DNA from 3 places in the Caballeronia sp. TF1N1 genome. Region 1 is predicted to be linked to each of the others. Evidence: predicted binding sites of a transcription regulator. Region 1 holds the regulator's gene; each other region holds the start of a gene.

Region 1 (7,267 bases):
CACTCACAGCAGCGTGGCGCATGACACGTCTATCGGCAGCTACACGCAGATTTGCGGTGCATGCCAACTGAACGGTCACGTCAACGTGGGAGAGGAAGTGTTTATCGCGAGCAGCGCGACGCTGCTGCCGAAGTGCAACGTCGGCGACCGCGCGTATGTCGGCGCAGGCAGCGTGGTCTTGCGACGCGTGAAGGCGCGTACCAAAGTGTTCGGCAATCCGGCGATGGTCATCGGCGAAATGGGCAACGAGCGTTGACATGGCACGCGTTAAAACGGCCGCGCGGCTTGAACACATCGACGGTTATCTGTCGCAGCTCGGCTTTCGCGCCAGCCCCGAGCCGACGCTCGCCACGTTGCGAGCCTTGCAGGAACGCCACACCCGCCGCTTTCCGTTCGAAAACCTGTCGACGCTCTTGCGGGAGCCTACGTCCATCGACGTGGCATCGCTCGAACAAAAGATCGTGCTCGGCGGGCGAGGCGGTTACTGCTACGAGCTCAACCTGCTTTTTCTCGCATTGCTCAGGCAGTTGGGATTCGACGCGCGCGGCCTGACGGGACGCGTCGTCATGGGCGGCCCGGAAACCGCGTGGGCGCCGCGAACGCATATGTCGATTCTCGTGACGTTTGGACCGGGCGACGACTACATCTCGGATGTGGGCTTCGGCCGCATGGTGCCGACGACTCCGCTGCGGCTCGATACGGATGCCGAGCAAACGACATCGCTCGAACGTTTCAGGCTGCTGCAACGCGAGGCCGGTTACGTGCTTCAGGCGCGGATAAACGGCGTCTGGCGCGCGCTATACGTATTCGACTTGCAACGTCAGGAACAGATCGACTTCGAGATAGGCAACTGGTTCATCTCGACGCATCCGGCGTCACCGCTTGCGTCGCAATTGGTCGTTGCGCGCACGGACGAGGGAAGACGCAAGAGTCTCGTCGATGGCAACTACGGCGTCCATCATCTCGATGCGGTCGCCGAGCGCCGTCAGATTTCCTGCACCGACGAACTGCTGGCCGTGCTGCAAGACGAGTTCGGCATCCGCCTGCCCGGCGGCGACTTGACGAACTTGCTGGGTCGACTCATCAAGCGCGTTTGATGCGGTGGCTTACCGGCCATCGAATCACGCGCTCGTCGTCCCCCACCCAAACGCCATTCCCGCCAACCATCTCCGATACGCCACCGACATCCGGTCGCACTTCTGATGCAACTCCGCATCGAGCGCGAGCGGCAGCAGCTTCGGCCATTGCGACTCCACGATCGGCGTGTCCTGCAGCAGAATCTCCATATTGAAGTCGTACAGCTCCTCGTCGCTGTGCGAAGTCTCGTCTTCGTGAATGGAAACGAGCCACGCGCGGGTCTCGGTCTGCGTCACGGGCGACGCCACCAGCATGATATGCAGTGCGCCCATTGCCCCCGACGCCATCTTCGTGAGACTCGCAACCAGCGGCCGCTTCACGCGATAAACGTAATCCATCATCGCGCCGCCCTGCCCCGGCAAACCCGCCGGCTGCCAGAAACGGCACTGGCGCGCTTCGAGTCCGTCGGCGCTTTCCACGACTTCATAGTCCGGCACTTCGGTATGCGCATCCTCGCCGAGAATGCCCACGTGCACGAACGAAAAGTGCGCCATGTCCAGGAAGTTTTCGACGACACGCGGCGCGGATGACTTCACCGTCTGCGGCGCAAGGTTGATGCGCCGTCCGCCCGGAATGGCGGCTTCGGGAAAGAAATCGAGCGCGTGCGCGGGCTCGCCGAAGCACATCCACACGACGCCGTATTTCTCCTCGGCGACGAACGCGGTGGCGCACGCGCGTTTCGAAGGCCGAAGCGACGGATTCGACGGAATCAGCACGCACTGACCAAGCGTGTCGTAGCGCCAGCCGTGATACGGACACGCGAGCTGATCGTTCGTCACCGTGCCCAGCGACAGTTGCGCGCCGCGATGCGGACAGTAGTCACGCCAGACATGCGCCACGCCTTCGGCATCGCGCCAGACGACGATGCGCTCATCCGCGACGATGAACGCTCGCGTCGAACCCGCCGGCACGTCATCGCCATTACAGACCGCCAGCCATTCGCCAGCGAGAGAAAAGTCGTCGCTCATAGCACTGAAGCATCCGCAGAAAACGCCGTTAATCATCTGTCCGAGATGCGTTCTTACACGATTCACAGCAGCTTGGCAAAACGTTGCAAAATACCAGTCGTCGAAGACGAACATCGCGACGGGGCCGCAATAAGACAGAAGCGCGACAGCAAAGACACGCGCAAAAGACCATAACAGCAAGAAATCACCACCAGGGGTTCGGTATGGAGCAGGCGCATCAACCGGCACGCCGGGCCTATGCCTTCGCATGGTCCGGCAACCGGAATCCCGAACGCGAGCAAGCCATGCTGCGTATCGGGATGGGAGCGGCAGTTCTGCTGGCTTATGCGGTGTATGCGTGGCGGCACCCTTCGGCCAACGCGTCGCTGATCACGCGGTTGATCGCGCTCTACGTGTCCTACGGTGCAATCACACTATTGCTCGTCAGCCGGATGATGGCGCTGTCCAACGTCCGGCTCGTCATCACCACTATCCTCGATCAGGCGTTGCTCGGCGCCATGCTCTTTCTCTGCGGCACGCTCGCCTTGCCGCTGCTGTGGGTGGTGTTCTGGTTTCTGATCGGCTCGGGATGCCGCTACGGCAAGCGCACGCTCGCCATTTCGTGCGCGATGGCGCTCGTCGCGATCGTCGCGCTGGCGTTGTGGCAACCGTGGTGGGTGGCAAACCGCGCCGCCGCGCTCGGGCTCGCGCTGAGCGTGCTGGGCGCGTCGGTGTATCTGAGCGTGCTGGTCGACAGGCTTGGCAGCGCGAATCGCGTGCTGGCGCGGCAGGCATCGACGGACCCGCTCACGGGCCTCTATAACCGTTACGCGCTCGAACAAACCGTGAATCGCGCGATGTCCGCGCCCGAAGCCGCCGACGCGAATACCAGCGCACTGCTACTGATCGATCTCGACGGCTTCAAGGGCGTGAACGATACCTACGGTCACGCGGTCGGCGACGTGCTGTTGCAGTCGTTCGCGCAATTGCTTGCACGGCGCATGCGCAAGACCGACACCATCGCGCGGCTGGGCGGCGACGAGTTCGTCGTGCTCGCGCGCAACATGCGCGATCGCAGCGCGGTGCTCACGCTCACCGATGGCATCCATTCGGCGCTCGCCGACCTCACGCTGGTGCAGGAGCGGCCAGTGAGCGTATCGGCGAGTATCGGCGCCTGCTTGCTGTCGAGCGCGGCAGAAGCGCATGACGCCGATATCACCGCCGTGCTGAGAGCCGCCGATCGCGCGATGTATCGCGCAAAGAGTCTCGGCGAAGGCAAGACGGTGTTCGCCGAGGCGCGCGACTTCGAGATGCATTGAGCCCATCCGCGCGCATTCGAGCGCCTTTGCAAAGGCAAAAGCAAAAAGCGCGCGGCCCCGGTTCGGGGCTTCGCGCGCCTCTACAACTCGGAACTCAAGCCTCGACGCTAGTCCACGACTGTTCCCGCAGCTTCGCACGCAAACGCGCCACGGCCTGGCTATGCAACTGGCACACGCGCGACTCGCTCACTTCCATCACCGCGCCGATTTCGCGCAGGTTGAGGCCCTTCTCGTAGTACAAGCTCATGAGCAGCTTCTCGCGCTCCGGCAACTTGTCGATGGCTTCGATCAGCGCGCCGCGCAGACTGTCGTCCAGAAGCGCCGACAGCGGGTCCGAACGATCGACGCAGTAACGGTCGAGGAACGGCTCGTCGTCCGCCGAGCGGTCGAAGTCTTCGTAATAGATCAACTGGCTGCCGTGCAAGTCCTGCAGCATCGACTGATACTCGTCGAGCGGCATCTTCATGTGCTCGGCGACTTCGGTCTCGCTGGCCGAACGGCCAAGGTTCTGTTCCACCTTGTGTACCGCCGACTCCACTTCGCGCGATGTCTTGCGCATGCTGCGTGGCAACCAGTCGTTGGCGCGCAACTCGTCGAGCATGGCGCCGCGAATACGCTGACTTGCGTAGGTTTCGAACTGGGCGCCCTGATCTTCCTTGTAGCGGCTAGCCGCATCGAGGAGGCCAATCATGCCGGCCTGGATCAGATCGTCGAGATCGACGCTCGCCGGCATTTTGGCGACGAGCTGGAGTCCGAGGCGGCGAACGAGCGGCGCATATTTCGTAAGCACGTCGGACTGCGAGAGTTTGCCTTGGGCGTTATACATCCTGTTCACCTTTCAATATCACATCGACGCCGTGCTGCTCATTGCATGATCGGAAAACGCCGCCGCTCGGTGCGCCGCTTTCCGTCCGCTTTCACCAGACTCGCCAACCGGAATGTGCGCGTCGTACTGGCTCGCTTCGTCGCCGCGCGAAAACGGCGCGGGACGCATCGGCCAGTGCAGCAGCTCGGCTGCGATGTAGCGGTAGTCGCGCGCCGCGGCCGTAGCCGGAAACGCTTCCACCGCACACCGAGAGAGCTCCCTCGCCCGAGCGACGCGCGCATCCTCGGACACATACCCTGCCTGCACGAGCGAAACGGCCAGATAACGGCTCGCGACACCCGAGAGGTTGTCGAACGCGACCGCTGCATCGGCTGCGTCCTGCACGTGATTCATCAGCACGCGGAACTGGCCGATCGCGTGGGCGTAGTGCAAGCGCTTCATGCACGCATACGCCTCGGTGATCGCCGACGCGGCTACCCGCGTCACTATCAGAAAGTCATGCGCCTGCGCCGCGAGCGACGAGAGCGCGCCATTACGATCGAGTTGCGCATCGATCAGCACGATATCCGCGGGGCCGTCGAGCAGCGCGCGTGCTTGCGCCGCATCGTGGCTGATACGTTCATCGCGCGGTGCGGCGATCAGCGAAAAACCCATCGGCGTGCGCACCGCGACATCCTGCAGTTCGCGACGGCCGGACATCACCGCCGAGAGCGCGCCCGCGCCATCCACACCCGCCATGCGGCTGACCGAGCCCGCGTTATGCCGCTCGTCGATGACGAGCACATCCTTGCCATGCACGGACAACGCCGCGCCGAGGTTCACTACCGCCGACGTGCAACCGATGCCCGCCGGTCCGCCCACTACAGCCACCACGCGAGAACTGGCGCGCGTCAGCAGCCTTCTCAGGCCTTCAGCCTGATCGAGCACGAACTTATCCAAAATGGACTCCATGCAGTTCGGTCGTGGCGCGTGCGGACAGTGCGGACAGAAGCGCCGGCACATCGTCGTCTTGCGGCACGAAAGGCGAGCCATCGCGCGGAATGCAGAACGCGCTCTTGATGAGGAAACGCTTGGTTGCGACGTACAAGTTCTCCGGCACCTTCTGACCGGTCGATACGTAATGCACCGGCAGCTTGTAGCGGATGACCGTATCGAGCACGCTGCCGAGGTTGGTCGCCTCGTCGAGCTTGGTCAGAATGCAGCCCGCGAGCGGCGGCTGGTCCGGCGCACTCTTGTAGGCCTGCACGACTTCGTTGAGCGTGTCGCCGTGGCTCGTGGCGTTCAGCAGCAACAAGCGTTGCACCGGCTGACCCGTGCCGCACAGCATCGCGATCTGGTCGGAGACCGTGCGATCGCGCTGGCTCATGCCGATCGTGTCGATCAGCACGATATGTTTGTTGCGCAGTTCGGAGAGCGCGAGTTGCAGGTCAGCGCCGTCCTTTACCGCGTGCACCGACACGCCGAGAATCTTGCCGAAGATGCGCAGTTGTTCATGCGCGCCGATCCGGTAGCTGTCCGTCGTCAGGAGCGCGACCTTGCTGGCGCCGAAGCGCATCACGCAGCGCGCCGCGAGCTTTGCCGTGGTCGTCGTCTTGCCGACGCCCGTCGGGCCCATCAGCGCGAACACGCCGCCGCGTTCCATCAACGCGTCTTCGCTCGGCATCACCGGCAGATTCGATTCGAGAACTTGCTGCACCCATTCGAGCGCGTTTTCCACGTTCTCCATCGACGGCATGTTGTCGATCACCATGCGCACGAGTTGCGCGGAGAAACCGGCGGCGAAGAGGCGCTTGGTCAAGGCCGAGTTGGTCGGGTTGCGGCGCTGGCGGTCGCCCCACAGCAAACCCGAGAAGTGCTCTTCCATCATCTCGCGCATCGACGAGAGTTCGTTCATCACCGTTTCGTTGACGACTTGCTCCATGCGCGTGCGGATGGCTTCGGTCACGACGGCTGCGGCATTAGCCGGCAAGCCTTCGAAATTGCCCGATGCGGCCGGCGCTTCGTCGGCGGGTTGCGGTGCTGCGTTGATCTTCTGTGCGGCGCGGCGTGCGGCGACTTGCGCGGCTTCACGCGCCCAGTCGGGCGTTTCGATCTTTGCGTGCGCTTGCGCGGCGGGTGCGGCAGGCGCGGCGGCAACCGGTTGCGCGGCGGCTTGTGCACGCGGCGCTTGCTGGCGCGGTGCGTCGGCTGCCTTGACCGATACCGGCACGCCCATGCCGCGTGCAATTGCGGCGGACGGCGTCAGCGGCCGGTTCGACGGCACCGAAGCCTGTTGCGCGATACGGCGCGCATGTTCGATCAACCACGGATTGGAATCGGCCATCGTGCGCGGTGCTTCCATGCGCTCTTCGTCGGCTTGCTCGTCGAAATCGTCGGCGTCGGCGGTGTTGCCGAAGACGGAGGAGAAAACATCGCCGCTGGCGTAGGGGTTCATCGGAGAGCTGGGAGCGGCGGCCTGCTGCTTCATCGCGGCGGCTGCGGCTTGTGCAAGCGCGGCGCGCGGCGTGGCGCTGGCGAACGGCGCGGCGGCGGCTTGTTCGCGTGCGGCCTTCGCGGGCGAGATCGAAGCGAGATCGCTATCCGCGACACCGACGATTTCCACCGATCCATCGTCGAGCGTGCGGTTGGACAACACCACGGCATCGGGTCCGAGCGCTTCACGGACCTGGCGCAGAGCGTCACGACTGTTCGCGCCGATGAATTTACGAATGTTCAAACTGGCCCCCGATGAGGATAAATGCAGCGATATTTGCGAGGCGAGCACCCTTTGGTTATTTCCGTGCCCGCTTTTCAGTGAAGCCATTATTGCGAAGATCACTTCGGGCCTATCGCTGGATAAAGGGTGTGAAAGAGGGGTATTTCGACTGATGGAAACAACCCGGCCGTGCGGATTGCGTCGCGCGTCATGCGGGAAAAAATGCCGGTCTGGCACGATCGACGCGACGGGACGAGAGATGTCGCTTGGCGGTTTGTCCGGCTGTGAGGCGCGCGGCGGCAGGCGCGTTGCGCGCCAAGGCGGCCGGACTGCATCAGCCAGA
Region 2 (7,267 bases), 250 kb from region 1:
CATGCGCTCGGCGCGCTTTTCGGTGCCTCGCGCAAAAGCGCCGAACTGAGCGGTTTTTCCCCGCCAGTTCCGCCCTTCGGCTCAAGGTGGACGGCTCGATAATCCGTGCAACGCTACCGAAATGCCGAGACCATGAACACCTTCGAAGCACTGGACCAAACGCCCGCACACGTCGCGACGAACGCCGACCAGCAGTTCGAGGCCGATCTCGCCGATGTGCTGCAAGCCGCGATCCTGCAGCATCAGACGCTCAACCTGCACGAGGCCGAGAAGCTCTATCTCCTCGTTCTGGACGCGCGGCCGCAACACGCCGACGCCAACTTCAACCTCGGCATGCTGATGGCGCAGCGCGGTCAATACGAGGCAGCCGTGCCGTTCTTCGAAACCGCGATCGGCACGGACCCGACGCAGCATATCTATTGGGCTACGTATATCGACGTGCTGACGCGCAGCGGTCAGGTCGCGGCGGCGAATATCGTGTTCGAAGTCGCGGTCGCGCAAGGCATGAGCGGGCCGGCAATCGAGAAACTGGCCGCCGAACTGCGCGATGCGACAAAGTCGCGCGAAGGCATCACGGCGCCAAACGGCCGCACGACGCCGACGCCGCAGGAAGTACAGCAGTTGCATGCGCACTTCAATGGCGGGCGACTCGAAGAAGCCGTGGCGCTCGCGAAGACCCTGACGCAGCGCTTCCCCACTTTTCTGCTGGGATGGGAAGTCATGGGCGTGGCCCAGGTTCGCCTGATGGACCTGCAGTCGGCCATTCCCTCGCTACGCCGTTATCTGCAATTGAAGCCGGATGGAATCGACGTTCGCCGAATCCTGGCCGACTCCCTGCGCCTCTTCGACAAGTTCTTCGAAGCGGAAGCCGAATGCCGGCGCATGATCGAGCAGGACCCGAACTATCCGGAAGCGCACCGCATTCTCGGCGTGACGCTGCGCTCGCTGATGCGCCTCGACGACGCGCAAGCTGCTTGCCGTCGCGCCGTGGAACTCGCGCCGTTGTCGGCGAAAGCGCACGAAACGCTCGGCGTGGTGCTGATGGACCAGACGCGGTTCGACGACGCGGAGAAGCATTCGCGTCGCGCGATCGAACTCGATCCAACTTGCGACAGCGCGCACGAGAACCTGTTGTTCTGCTTGTCGCACAAGGAAGAAATCGACCGGAAGGCGTACTTCGAGCAGCATCTGTACTTCGCCGAGCAATGCGCGAAGCCGCTGCAATCGACGTGGAAGAAGCATCGGAACCAGCCGGACCCGAACCGCTGCATTCGCGTGGGCTTCGTCTCGGGCGACTACAACCAGCATCCGGTGGCTGTCTTCATCGAGCCGGTGTTCCGCTATCTCGTAAACGATCCCAGCGTCACGGTGCACGCGTACTACAACCGCTCGGTGACCGACGAGGTCACGCGCACGCTGCGCGATATCGTGCCGCGCTGGCACGACGTCTCGGGTTATAGCGATGCCGCGCTCGCCGACAAGATTCGCGCGGACGGCATCGACGTGCTGATCGATCTTTCGGGGCACACGGCCTATAACCGCCTGCTGACTTTCGCGCGCAAACCCGCGCCGATCCAGGCGACGTGGATGGGCTATCTCGGCACGACCGGCATGACCGCGATGGATTACTACATCGGCGATCGCCACTATGTGCCTGAAGAACAGATCGACGGTCAGTTCGTCGAAAAGCTGGCGTATCTGCCGGCGTATGCGCCTTTCAAGCCCTCGGAACATGCGCCGGCGCTCAACGCGTTGCCCGCGCTCACCAACGGCCACATCACTTTCGGCAGCTTCAACCGCTTCAACAAACTGCGTCCGCGCACCATCGCGCTGTGGTCGGAACTGCTGCGCGCGGTGCCGGATGCGCGCATGTTGATCGCAGGCGTGCCGCGCGACAACAGCCACACGATTCTGATCGATTGGTTCGAGAAGGAAGGAATCGATGTGAGCCGGCTCGAGTTTCGTCAGCGCTCGTCGCTCGTGCGCTATCTCGCGCATCACCTCGACGCCGATATCGCGCTCGACACGTTCCCTTACGCGGGCGGCGTCACCACCATGCAGGCGCTGTGGATGGGCGTGCCCACGCTCACCTTGCCCGGCGAACTGATCGCGAGCCGAGGCAGCACGTCGGTGCTTTCCAACACGGGCCTCGGCGACTTCGTGGCTCGCGACCGCGCGGACTTCGTCGCGAAGGGCATCGAATGGGCGGGCCGGGTCGAAGAACTCGCGCAGATCCGCGCCGGCATGCGCGAGCGCTGCCTGCAGTCGCCGGGGTTCCAGCCCGACACGGTGGCCCGCGCGCTCTCCGCCAGCATGCGCCAGATGTGGCAGCGCTGGTGCGCCGGCAAGGCTGCGGCCACGTTCGACGTCTGAAGCGAATTTTTTAACGAAAGAAGTCGCTGCGTCTGCCGTTAAAGCTCTCAGACGGGGCATTCAAAAACCGCGAGCATCGGCAGCAGAGCCCCGCTGGGCAAGCTTTAGCACGGATTTCCAGGTATTTATCAGGCAAATCGAATCGAGCACTAAAGTTTGCCTAGCACGGGCCGAAAACCTAAACAAGCGGCCAAACAAACAAACGACGGACGCTTCCGCCAAACGATGGCGTTATCAACTCAGATAAATGCGCCAGGCCTCATCGGAGAAACAAAATGATCGGTATCAATAGCAACATCAACTCGCTGGTCGCTCAGCAAAACCTGAACGGCACGCAAAGCGCACTGTCGTCGGCAATCACGCGTCTTTCGTCGGGCAAGCGCATCAACAGCGCAGCAGACGACGCAGCTGGCCTCGCAATCGCTTCGCGCATGACCTCGCAGATCAACGGCCTGAACCAAGGCGTTTCGAACGCGAACGACGGCGTGTCGATGGTTCAGACGGCTTCGAGCGGTCTGTCGCAGATCACGGACAACCTTCAGCGTATCCGTCAGTTGGCCGTGCAAGCATCGAGCGGCTCGCTGTCGACGGCTGACAAGACCTCGCTGCAACAAGAAGTGACGCAGCGTATCAGCGAAATCAACCGTATCTCGTCGCAAACCACGTTCAACGGCACGAACCTGCTCGACGGCACCGCCGGCAGCAAGACGTTCCAGGTTGGCGCGAACGTCGGCCAGTCGATCACGATCGACCTCGGCTCGGCAGCAAACGTCTCGGCTCTGTCGCTCGGCGGCAGCAACCCGCAGAAGGGCACGGTCATCGGCACGGTCGACGGTCTGAGCCTGGGCGACACGGGTGCATCCGCAGCTGCCAGCTCGGCAACGATCACGTCGGTCAACGTCATCGCTGACGGCTCCGGCGGCTACACGTTCACCGACCAGGACAACAAGGCACTCGGCAGCTCGTTCGCCTCGTCGAACGTGTTCACGGGTCTGTCCGCAGGCAGCACGAGCATCAGCCTGAACAGCACCAACGTTCCTTCGGCAACCGCAGCTCAAACGTCCGAAGTCGGCGCGCTGACCGCGAACAACACGCCGCCGCAAGTGTCGCAAATCGACATCAGCAAGGCGAACGGCGCATCGTCCGCAATCGAGGCAGTCGACAACGCACTGGACGCAGTGAACTCGCTGCAAGCTCAGTTGGGCGCTGTGCAGAACCGCTTCAGCTCGGTTGCCGCTACCCAGACCGCGCAGTCGACCAACCTGTCGTCCGCTCAGTCGCAGATCACCGACGCGAACTTTGCGCAAGAAACCGCGAACCTCTCGAAGGCTCAGGTTCTGCAACAAGCTGGTATCTCGGTTCTGGCGCAAGCGAACTCGATGCCCCAGCAGGTTCTGAAGCTCCTCGGCTAAGCATCGCCGACGCAGTAACCGGCGCGTCTCGATCACGGCGCGCCGGCGACGTACCCAGGGAGGCTTGCCTCCCGATTTGCATTTCCGCCAGAGGCGCCTTCATGACGAATCGCCTGCTGACGGCGCAGTAAAACGCATCTTCAACCGCTCACGGCAAGAAGCCAGAAACGGAGCCATACATGTCCACGGTAGCAACCACTTCGGCATCCACGGTCGATCCGACCAGCGCCGTCCAGCAGGCCGCGCAGTCGATCATCAGTGGCTCGACCAACTCCACGATGGATGTGAACTCGCTCGTCACCGCCATCGTCAACGCGAAGGTCGCCGGACAGACGGATGCGCTGACAGCCAAGCAAACCAAGGACAACACCCAGCTCACCGCGGTCGGCACGCTCAAGTCCGTGCTGTCGCTTTTGCAAAGCTCGGTGAGTTCGCTCGCGGACGGCACGACGCTCGGCGCCTTCACGGCGACCGGCAGCGGCAAGGGTCTGACCGGCACGGCCAGCACCGGCGCGGTCGCGGGCACTTATTCGGTCGCGGTCAGCAATATCGCCACCTCGCAATCGCTTACCTCCACCGCGTTCACCAGCACCGCGCAACTCGGCACGGGCACGATGAAGCTGTCGGTGGGCGGCAAGGACATGTCGATCAGCATCGACTCTTCGAACAACACGCTCGCGGGCATTGCGTCCGCGATCAACAAGGCAAGCGGTAACCCCGGCATCACGGCGGCGGTCGTCAACGGCACCGATGGCGCGCACCTCGTGCTGCGCTCGGCGTCGACGGGCCAGGCCAACGGCATTACCGTGGCGGTCACGCCGAACATGCAGTCCGACGGCACGACGCCCGACGACAATGGTTTGTCCAAACTCAACGTGGCATCGACGTTGAGCGCCGCCACGACAGATTCGAACGGCAATGCGGTTCCGGCGCAGACGGCCATCAGCTCGTCGAACTGGACGCAGACGACGGCCGGCATGGACGCCAACTTCACCATCGCGGGCACGCCTGCCAGCAGCTCGACCAATGCGGTCACGACGGCGCTGTCCGGCGTGACGCTGAATCTCACGTCGGATGCGGTCGGGACGACGCAGACCTTGACCATCGCGCAGGACACGGCCACGCAGAAGACGGCCATCGATGGCTTCGTCACCGCGTACAACAACTTCATCACGACGGCCGCGTCGCTGACTTCGTTCGACTCGACCCAGGCAGCCGGTTCGCAAGGCGGCGCGCTGCTCGGCGACTCGATGATGAACACCATTCGCAACGCCCTTTCCAGCACGATTGCCAAGGGCGTGGGTTCCGGCACGAGCCAGGTGAACCTTGCATCGATCGGCATTACGCTGCAACCGGACGGCACGCTCAAGACCGACGAAGACGCGTTGACCGCGGCATTGTCGAGCAACTCGGGCGCGGTGGCATCGCTCTTCAATTCGAGCACGGGCGTAGCCGCGCAACTGAACAACAGCCTGACCGGATTTCTCGCGACAGGCGGTATTGTCGATACGCGCACGACCGCGCTCACCGCCGATCTTTCGAGCATCACGGACCAGCAAACCGCGCTCGCTTCCTACACGGCGCAACTGACCACGACCTACAACGATCAGTTCACCGCGCTCAACACGCTGATGTCGCAGATGGCGACGCAGGGCAGCTACCTGACCGCACTCTTCGGCGGCACCAACAGCGCGGGCGCGCTGGCAAGCAACAAGTCGTAAGGAACGAACATGAACCAGCAAGAAATGATTCAACACGCCTGGGCACTGACCGAGGCGATCGAAGCAGCGGTCAACGAAGAAAACTGGGCGCGCGCGGCCGAACTCACAGAGGCGCGCACGCCGCTCCTGATGGCTGTGGAAGCGAATCAGCCGGCTGAATCGCTCGCGACCATTCGCCGGATTCAGGCGAGCATCGAAGCAACGATGGGCCGTGCGAACGCCGCGCAAGCCATGCTGTCGACGGCGTACCGCAAGTCGATGGATCAGGCGAAAGCCGCCGGACGATATCAACAGGCCGCGCGCTTCTAAAGTTTTTCCAGAACGCGCCGATAACCTTAATAAGAACAACGAGAAGAACGCGTCAGACATGACGCGGCGCTTCGCTCTTGATGCCCGCCTCGCGCGGGCATTTTTTATTTGCGTCGCTCGAAGGCTTCAGCGGCCGAGGGTTAAGGTCAGATAAGCCGCGTACAAGATGCCATTGCCAAGCAATGCCCACAACACCACGCCATTGCCGCGCGCGTTGAAGCGCAGCCATGCCGCCGCCGCGAGCGTGATCAGCACGCCGGTCAGCACTTCCACGCGCGGCTCCCACGGCGTCAGCATGATGCCGATGCCCGGCAGCAAGGTGCCCTGAAATACCATCGCGCCTGTGATGTTGCCGAACGCGAGCGTATCTTTTCCGCGTCGCGCCCAAAGAATGCTGTTCACCTTTTCCGGCAGTTCGGTCGCAATCGGAATGATGATGAGCGAGAGCAAGAGCGGCGATATGCCAAGCGCCGCCGACACGCCTTCCACACCGTGGATGAAGCCCTTCGCCCCGCCGACGAGCAGCACGATGCCGATCAGGAACTGCAGCATGATCGACCCGATACCGTTCGGCAAACCCACGCGCGTGATGAAGAGACGCTCGGGCGCTTCCGTGCCGTGTCCGCTTTCGACAAGACTCGCCGATGCCTTGAACGTGGTGATCACGTAGATCACGTATAAGCCGACGAGGCCGACCGCGAACATCGCCCGCACCTGCCACGCATGATGCGGCACGAACATGGCGCCGGCCGCAATCAGGAACGCGACGAGAAAGAAGTTCAGGTCGCGCGTGAAGCCGCTGCGCTCGGGCATGATCCGGCCGCGCAAGCCACGCGATTTGATGACCGCGAGCGTCATCAGGAAAGTGGAAAGCGTCGCGAGCATGAGTGGCGCGCCGAGAATGGCGCCGACACCGATTTCTTCGTTAACCGAACGGCTCGCCGTGCCGCCTAGCAGCGCGATGATCGGCACGGTCGTTTCCGGCAGCGCCGTGCCGACCGCCGCGAACAGCGATCCAGTCACGCCCTCCGATATGCCGAGCCGTTCGCCGAGATGTTCGAGCGCATTGGTGAAGAGTTCCGATGCGATGAGAATGACCGCGAGCATCAACGCGAGTTCGACGAAGAGCATCGTCATGCGGCACCTCGCGGGAAACGATGCAACGCGCATGCGCGAATGAGCGCGCAGCGAGACAGGGATTTTTGTAGTTGTGGGGACACGATGATTCCACGGTCGGACGTTCAGCGAACCACGATGCGCCATGCGCCGTCCGACCAAGAACGACAAAGCGCATCGATGGTCTCGCCAAACCGCCGGAATGCGACAGCACCGACCGGTCGAACGCGCCACGGCAGCAAGGCCGAGGATGTTGACGCGTTCTCCTTCGCTGATGGAAGGAAGGCTACTCCCCAAAGACCGGGGCAGTGTAGCCTGAGCCGCCCGGTTCGGCAA
Region 3 (7,267 bases), on a different contig from region 1:
CGCGAGCGCGTAGCCACCGGCTGCGAGCAACGTGCCGAGCGCAAGCGTCGCCCGGCTGCCAAGCCTTTGCGCCAGACGCCCGGCCGGTATCTGAAGACTCGCCATGGTTCCGGCATAGACGCCGCGCAGCATGGCGAGCGCGCCATACCCCAGACCGAAGTCCGCCTGCCACACCGGCAGCAACGCGTAGATCATGTCCGTGTAACCGTCGTGCAGCGCGTGTGCGACGCAGGACAGCCAAAGCACGCGCGAAGGTAAAAGCGCGGTCCGGTCTGTTTTAAGCAAGGACGGCAAGGAAAACGGAATAAAGCGCATGAGTCTCCCGGACGACGGCGTGACGAGGCCTAAAAGACAATTTTATGACTCGAGGAAGGCGCCTTCAATTGACGTAAGATCGCGTCAATGGAGAGATAAAGTCACGCCATGAACGAACCAGCAAATCTGGCGCAGGACCGGGACAGGCTGCCGCCGCTCAATGCGTTGCGCAATTTCGAGGCGGTCGCCCGGCATGGAAGCTTCGCCGCGGCGGCGGCCGACCTGCATGTCACTCATTGGGCGGTCGGCAAGCAAATACGGCTGCTCGAAGACTGGTTCGGCGTGCCGTTGTTCGAGCGGCGCGCGCGCGGCGTTCAGCTTACCGATGAAGGCGCGGCACTCCTCAACGACGTGAGCAGCGCGTTCGAACGTCTCACACGCGGGGCAGCGCGCCTCAGGCACGACGAATTCACGCGCCGCGTGTCCGGCGTCGTGCGCGTGAACGCGCTGGCGAGCTTCGCGTTGTGCTGGCTGCTGCCGCGTCTCGCCGATTTTCAGGCGCGCTTTCCCGATATCGACGTCAGGTTGTCGACCACGTCGCGCAAGTTGCGGTATATCGGCGATGCCTTCGATATCGGCATACGCTCGGGTCACGAACAAGGCGCGGGCGTCGTATCGCGCTCGTTGATGGCCGATGTGCGCCTGCCGGTGTGCAGCCCCGCGCTGCTGCGTCAGCGTCCCATAGCAAGCGTCGCGGATCTGCGTCATCACGCGCTGCTGCATTCCGCCAGCACGCGCACGAGTTGGTCGTCGTGGCTCAAGCAGGCGGGCGCGGCGGACTTGCGCGCGGCCCGGCATGTCGAGTTCGAGCACACATATCTGCAACTCGCTGCTGCAGCGGAGGGGCTCGGCGTGGCGCTCGCGTCGTTGCCGCTGATCGGACGCGATATCGCCGAAGGCCGACTCGTATGCCCGATCGCGGCGCCGGCGTGGCGCGCGCCCGATTACACACTGGTGATCAACGCAGACCGCGTCGGGGATGACGCCGTGGCTTCCTTCGAGAAGTGGATCATGGCGAGCGCGGGAGGTGCCGGAAGTTAAAGAAGCGCGTCCCATCGTCCGATATATTGAAGGCCGGCGCGCGATGGCAAGCGGTCGCTTCAAAGACCAACTTTTCAGACGAACGAAACATGATCAAAATTCACGAGGCGGGACAGCCGGCGAACGGCCCCGTTCGCTGCGGTGGCTGCAATAGCCCCGAAGTGGCGCAGATCGAAATGGCCTTTGCGTTTCAGCCTATCGTCGACGTGCGGTCGGGTAGTCCCTATGCCTACGAGGCGCTCGTACGCGGGCCGAATGGCGAATCGGCGGGTTCGGTGTTGTCGCAGGTCGACGACTCGAACCGTTATAACTTCGATCAGCGTTGCCGCACGACTGCAATCGAGCAGGCGGCAAGCATGGGCATGGACAGCTTTCTGTCGATCAACTTCATGCCGAACGCGGTTTATCAGCCTGCGGCATGCATTCGCAGTACCTTCGAGGCCGCCGAGAAACACGGCTTCCCGGCGAATAAGATCATCTTCGAAACCATCGAAGGTGAAAACATCATTAGCCGTTCGCATCTGGTGCAGATCTTCCGCGCGTATAAATCGTTCGGCTTTCAGACCGCGATCGACGATTTCGGCGCGGGTTATTCAGGGCTCACACTGCTCGCCGACTTTCAGCCGGACTTGATCAAGCTCGACATGGCATTGGTGCGCGACATCGACACCGACACCGTGCGTCAGCGGATCGTTGCCGGCGTCTTGAAGATTTGCAGTGATCTGGGAATTCGCGTGATCGCGGAAGGCATCGAGACGCAAGGCGAGCGCGATTTTCTGGAAGCAGCCGGCGTGAGCCTGATGCAAGGCTATTTGTTCGCCAAGCCCTCGTTCAAAGAGATGCCCGCGATTGCCAATGTGCGTTAATGCCGGGTGCAAAATGTTGAAAGCCGCGCTTGGGACGTTGCTAATCGTTTTGGCGGGATGCGCGGTGCCTGGTGCGCCGGCATCGCCGGAGAATAGCGTTGGAGCCGAAGGGTCGGCCACCCAAGCTCCGGCATCGACTGATCATTCAAATTCGGAGCGTGTCGAGGCGCCGCACAGAAATCCGAAGATGTATGGGCCGCCAGGCGAGTGATTGGTGTCGGGCGCGCTACGCGTCGGTCCGCTCGACTACGAATCTGCAGAATCGGCCATGCCATTTGAACGGGGCATTTGGTTTTGTCCCCCGACGCTTTGCGCTACGCCGTCCGCGCTCCATTCCCGCTCAACCACCCATCAACGCATCGTCGTCTTGAGCAAATCGCCTGCGGTGCTCAACATGCCGCTCGCAATCTTGCCCGAGTCGATCTTGTAGGTTCCATCACGCAGAGCCGCCTTGATCGATTCGACCTTCGCCGTGTCGATGTCCGCGCCGCCCGTGACTTGCATCGACGACAACGAGGACAACGTCACTTTCGAGCTGGTTGCGTTGGTCGCGCTGGTTTGCTGCACGCCGCCCGTAGCCTGCACATCGCGTTTGCTTGCTACGCGAAAGGTGTCGGATTGGAGTGCGGCGGGCGTGTTGTTCGATTCGATCTTCATGGCTTTGGCTCCTTGTCTGTTGAGTTCTTTAACGGAGTGGGGCTTGAAATCTTTACCAAGCCCGGCGGCCTGCCGACACCCTCGCAACCTCGCCCAGCCCGCAAAGCCTTATCCAATAGGCCTCTCGCCTATTTGCAACAAATTGAAACAAAGTGTGAGGAATCGCACATGGACCGGACATGACGTCCGCGAAGGACAAGAAATTTCCCAAAATACTAGACGACTGGTCTACTACACGCTAAAGTTCACCCATGCCTACCGCAAACACATCAGAAACCGTCGACGTCCGCGAAAACATCATTGCCGTTGGTCAACGGTTGATCGGCGCCAAAGGCTTTTCCGCCGTCGGCCTGAATGAGATTCTCACGGAAGCCGGCGTGCCGAAGGGCTCGTTCTATCATTATTTTGGCTCCAAAGATGCGTTCGGCGTGGCGCTCCTGGAAAGCTATTTCGAGGACTATTTGAACGACCTCGACGGGACGCTAGCGCAGCCCGGACTGAACATGGCGCAGCGGCTGACGAACTACTGGAGCATTTGGCAAGAAACCCAGTCCTTCTTCGATTGCCAGGGCAAATGTCTCGCGGTCAAGCTCGGCGCCGAAGTGGCGGACATGTCGGAGGCCATGCGCGCCACGTTGAAGCGCGGCACGGCAGGGATCGTTAGCCGTCTTGCAAGTGCAATCGAAATCGGTGTGGCGGAAGGCTCGCTTTCGATCGAAGGTGATCCGCAAAGCGTCGCGCAGAGCTTGTATCAACTGTGGCTCGGCGCCAGCATCATGGTGAAGATCGTTCGCAACACGCAGCCGTTTGAAGTGGCGACGACGACAACGCAGCGGATCTTGCGACTTGCTCCCTGACGAAGCAGGGAGCGAGGTGCCAGCACTTCTTTAGAGGTGTTTTTTTGAAGCATTTACTAGACGACTGGTCTACTAACACCATCAACCTTCTTTACGGTTTCACCTTACTCACCCACGGAGATGCAACATGAAAGTGCTCATGGTTTTGACCTCACATGACCAACTCGGCAACACGGGCCGCAAAACGGGTTTCTGGCTCGAAGAGCTGGCCGCACCCTACTACGCCTTCAGGGATGCGGGCGCGGAAATCGTGCTGGCATCGCCTAAAGGTGGTCAGCCGCCGCTCGACCCGAAGAGCAACGAGCCGGCCAATCAGACGGAGATGACACATCGTTTCGAAGCCGATTCGCAGGCTACCGCGCAGCTTGCCAGCACGGTAAAGCTCGATCTCGTCTCGCAAGCCGATTTCGATACCGTGTTTTATCCGGGCGGTCATGGTCCGCTCTGGGACCTGGCCGAAGACAAAAACTCGATCGCCCTGATCGAAGCCTTCTTGGCCGCTGGCAAGCCTGTCGCGCTGGTCTGCCACGCACCCGGCGTGCTGCGCCATGTCCGCACGCCGGAGGGCGCACCGCTTGTCGAAGGCAAACGAGTCACAGGCTTCACCAACTCAGAGGAAGCCGCGGTCGGACTGACCGATGTCGTGCCGTTCCTCGTTGAAGACGAACTCAAGGCGAAGGGCGGCATCTATTCAAAGCTCGAAGACTGGGCACCTTATGTCGTCACCGATGGCCTTTTGATTACCGGGCAGAACCCGGCTTCATCGTCGTCCGCTGCGGCGACGTTGATGAAGCACCCGGCGCTCGCGCAATAACCGACGTTGACGTTACCGGCGCGCGCGGCCATTGGGCGGCCGCGCGCCAGGGAACCCACGCTCGTGCCAGGACTCGCGATGCACGGGCAAATTGCCGGGCGCTCGAACTCATCGATCCCACATCACGAAACCAGCCCGCGTGTCGTGAGAAATCCTGCTGCGTGGCAGCATGCACGCGTTGCACATAGCCCCGGTGCGTTTCTCATCGCGAAATTCCTTCTCCAAGGTCCTGATTCCACGCGTAAATCTAGTCCTCATTCTCCCCGATGCAGCGCCACGCTTAAGGACTACGCTCTTATATAAGAGGCAGCCGCAGTCACGGCGCTTGCCCGACGCTTCCTACAACGCCGGAGTCATCATGATGCAAATCTACGTTGAACCCTTGCCCAAGGGCCGATGGGGCCCAATCGATGGATACACACTCGAGTATCCCGACGGCACGAAGATCACCGAGCAGGTGTTCAGTTCGGAAAAGCTCGCGGTCAGCGAAATCAGGCTGCGCGGCTATACGCCCTTGCTGGCGAAGGTGCGTATCACGGACAAGGGCGAGCCGGAGCACTGGGAAAGCGTCGAGTGACGCATTGTCGATACGAACGTGCTTCGCCGATTTTCTTTCGCGAAGCACGTTTTATTTTTGTGATATTGCTGCTTCATCCGGAACGCAAATAACGGCGCGGCTACATAGCCGGTGGAGAAGCGATGCGACGAGGACCCTTCAGCGAAGCCGGCAGAAAACGCCGGCGTCTCTTTTTGAGCAAGGCGCATGTCGCGCTCGCGGCCTTCGGGACGCTCGGCTCGGTGCTCGGCATTGGTATCGCCATCGACGGCGGGCTCGAATTCAATCGCACCAAGGTGTTCACGGGCGTTGGCCTTATCGCCGTTTCGACCATTCTTTATATCTCGATGCTGTTCGTGAGCGACGAGCCATCCTGACGGCTCGTCGGCCGCACGAAATCACACATGCACGTCGCGCTCGCCGAGCGGCCGCACCGGTTCTTCCACACGTTGTTCTTCAAGGCCATGACGCGCCCGATGCCGGCGCACCCACAGCGCGGTCAGAATTGGCACGAGAATGGCCGTCACGAGACAGGCGGTCGCGACCATCGCGGTGGCCGCCGGCACGAGCGGCTTGAAGCGCGGAATCATCTCGCCGATGATCGCCGGATTCGCCACCGCCGCGCCCGCCGTCGATGAAGCCGCGAGTCCCGCCGCGCCATTGCCGCCCGCAATCCAGCGATCCGCGAGAATCAGCGGAATGCCCGTCACGACGATCACGCCCAACCCAAGCGCAACGCCCGGCAAGCCGCTCGTCGCGATTACGTGCAGGTCGATGCCATTGCCGAGCGCGAAGCCGAAGAACGGGATCAGCGGATGCACGCAGCGGCCGAACAGTTCGCGCAGGTCGCTGTCCAAATTGCCAAGCGCGAAGCCAATCAGAAACGGCAGCACCGCGCCGACGAAAAGGCGTGGCTCGAAGAACGCGACGCCCGTCGCGCCGAGAATCAGCATGCTGACGAGCGGCCCGGATTCCACCGACATCAGCACGAACGCGCCCGCTTCCTCGCGGCTGCCGTACTGCTGCATCACGGCGGCGTAAAGTCCGCCGTTGGTCATGTCCATCGACGTGGTGATGGCGAGCACGGAGAGGCCCGCGAAGAGACCGGCCTTGACGCCATCGATGGGAATGAAGTGCGCGGCGACGATGGTCGCGATCCACGCAACCGCCATCTTGGTCACGAGCAAGGTGCCCGACTTGCGCAGCACGGTGCCGGTCGCGCGCAGGTCGATGGTCGCGCCCATGCAGAAGAACCACACCGCGAGAATCGGCACGGTGCCCGTGATCAACCCGTTCGTGAACGAGCCGAAGTACTTGCCCGCGCCCGGCGCGAACGTATGGACGCAGGCGCCGAGCAGCAAGGGCACGAGCATGAGACCGCCTGGAATGCGGTCAATCGCTTTCTTTATATTCATGTCTCCTCCGTGGACTTTGGCGTCCGGATGGCGGGCTGTCTACCCAGTGCAATGCGCCGCTTTAAGCTCGGCCGCATCGGTTCGGCGCAATATAGCATCGCTGTTTTATATTCGCTGAATGCAAGGCCGGGAGGCGGGTTAATCGTTTACCCGCGCGCGGGCAGAGTTACCGGGTTTGCCTGTCCGGTGGGCCTTCGCGGACACTTCACATTCGCGAGCACGACAAAACGGAGCCTTAGTGAAATTCGATACGACCACCATCCGTCTGGTTCTTGCCATCGCGGACGAAGGCAGCATCTCGCGCGCCGCGGACAAGCTCAGTCTCGCGGTGGCCGCCGCCTCGCGGCGCGTATCGGACCTCGAAGCGCAACTCGGCGCGAAGCTCTTCACGCGCGTTCCGCACGGTGTGCAGCTCACCGAGCCGGGCGCGAAGCTGCTGCTGTACATCCGCCAGATCGACAATCTGATCGTCCGTCTCGAAGGCGATGCGCGCGCGCTCAAGGAAGGGCGCCACGGGCGCATCATCATCGGTGCGCCGAAGGCGGTGGTCATGCAGTTTCTGGCGGGCGCCATCGCTGGGATTCAGCGCAAGCATCCCGGCATCTCGCTCATGGTTCAGGAGGAGAACAGCAAGATCGTTCAGCAGTTGTTGCGCGACAAGGTCATCGATATCGGCATCTACGAAAAGAAGAGCGGCTTTCTCGACCTCGACCGCGTGCCGTATCGCGAAGACCGGCTCGAACTCG

What was found. Region 1 encodes FliA, which starts transcription of late flagellar genes. Its sites were predicted from a motif close to CTAAAGTTTNNNNNNNNNNNGCCGNTA; they were not measured.
Region 2: a site for FliA is predicted at 2,523-2,549, ahead of LDZ28_RS00505 (flagellin). Genes of this name have one in related genera too.
Region 3: a site for FliA is predicted at 2,909-2,935, ahead of flgM (flagellar biosynthesis anti-sigma factor FlgM). Genes of this name have one in related genera too.

What each region holds. Positions count from the first base shown of each region.
Region 1 is NZ_CP084626.1:2,851,500-2,858,766, forward strand. Features, by position in the region: gene LDZ28_RS13395 (acetyltransferase) at 1-256, shown strand, start outside; gene LDZ28_RS13400 (arylamine N-acetyltransferase) at 258-1,097, shown strand; gene LDZ28_RS13405 (aromatic ring-hydroxylating dioxygenase subunit alpha) at 1,122-2,105, opposite strand; gene LDZ28_RS13410 (diguanylate cyclase) at 2,309-3,403, shown strand; gene LDZ28_RS13415 (RNA polymerase sigma factor FliA) at 3,498-4,229, opposite strand; gene LDZ28_RS13420 (MinD/ParA family protein) at 4,248-5,168, opposite strand; gene flhF (flagellar biosynthesis protein FlhF) at 5,161-6,945, opposite strand.
Region 2 is NZ_CP084626.1:104,516-111,782, reverse strand. Features, by position in the region: gene LDZ28_RS00510 (glycosyltransferase family 41 protein) at 133-2,373, shown strand; gene LDZ28_RS00505 (flagellin) at 2,649-3,785, shown strand; gene fliD (flagellar filament capping protein FliD) at 3,965-5,506, shown strand; gene LDZ28_RS00495 (flagellar protein FliT) at 5,516-5,815, shown strand; gene LDZ28_RS00490 (sodium:calcium antiporter) at 5,942-6,952, opposite strand; yybP-ykoY riboswitch at 7,074-7,238, opposite strand.
Region 3 is NZ_CP084628.1:872,561-879,827, reverse strand. Features, by position in the region: gene LDZ28_RS24715 (MFS transporter) at 1-315, opposite strand, end outside; gene gcvA (transcriptional regulator GcvA) at 424-1,356, shown strand; gene LDZ28_RS24705 (EAL domain-containing protein) at 1,446-2,222, shown strand; gene flgM (flagellar biosynthesis anti-sigma factor FlgM) at 2,574-2,879, opposite strand; gene LDZ28_RS24695 (TetR/AcrR family transcriptional regulator) at 3,131-3,736, shown strand; gene LDZ28_RS24690 (type 1 glutamine amidotransferase domain-containing protein) at 3,864-4,550, shown strand; gene LDZ28_RS24685 (hypothetical protein) at 4,909-5,127, shown strand; gene LDZ28_RS24680 (hypothetical protein) at 5,250-5,483, shown strand; gene kdgT (2-keto-3-deoxygluconate transporter) at 5,505-6,521, opposite strand; gene LDZ28_RS24670 (LysR family transcriptional regulator) at 6,760-7,267, shown strand, end outside.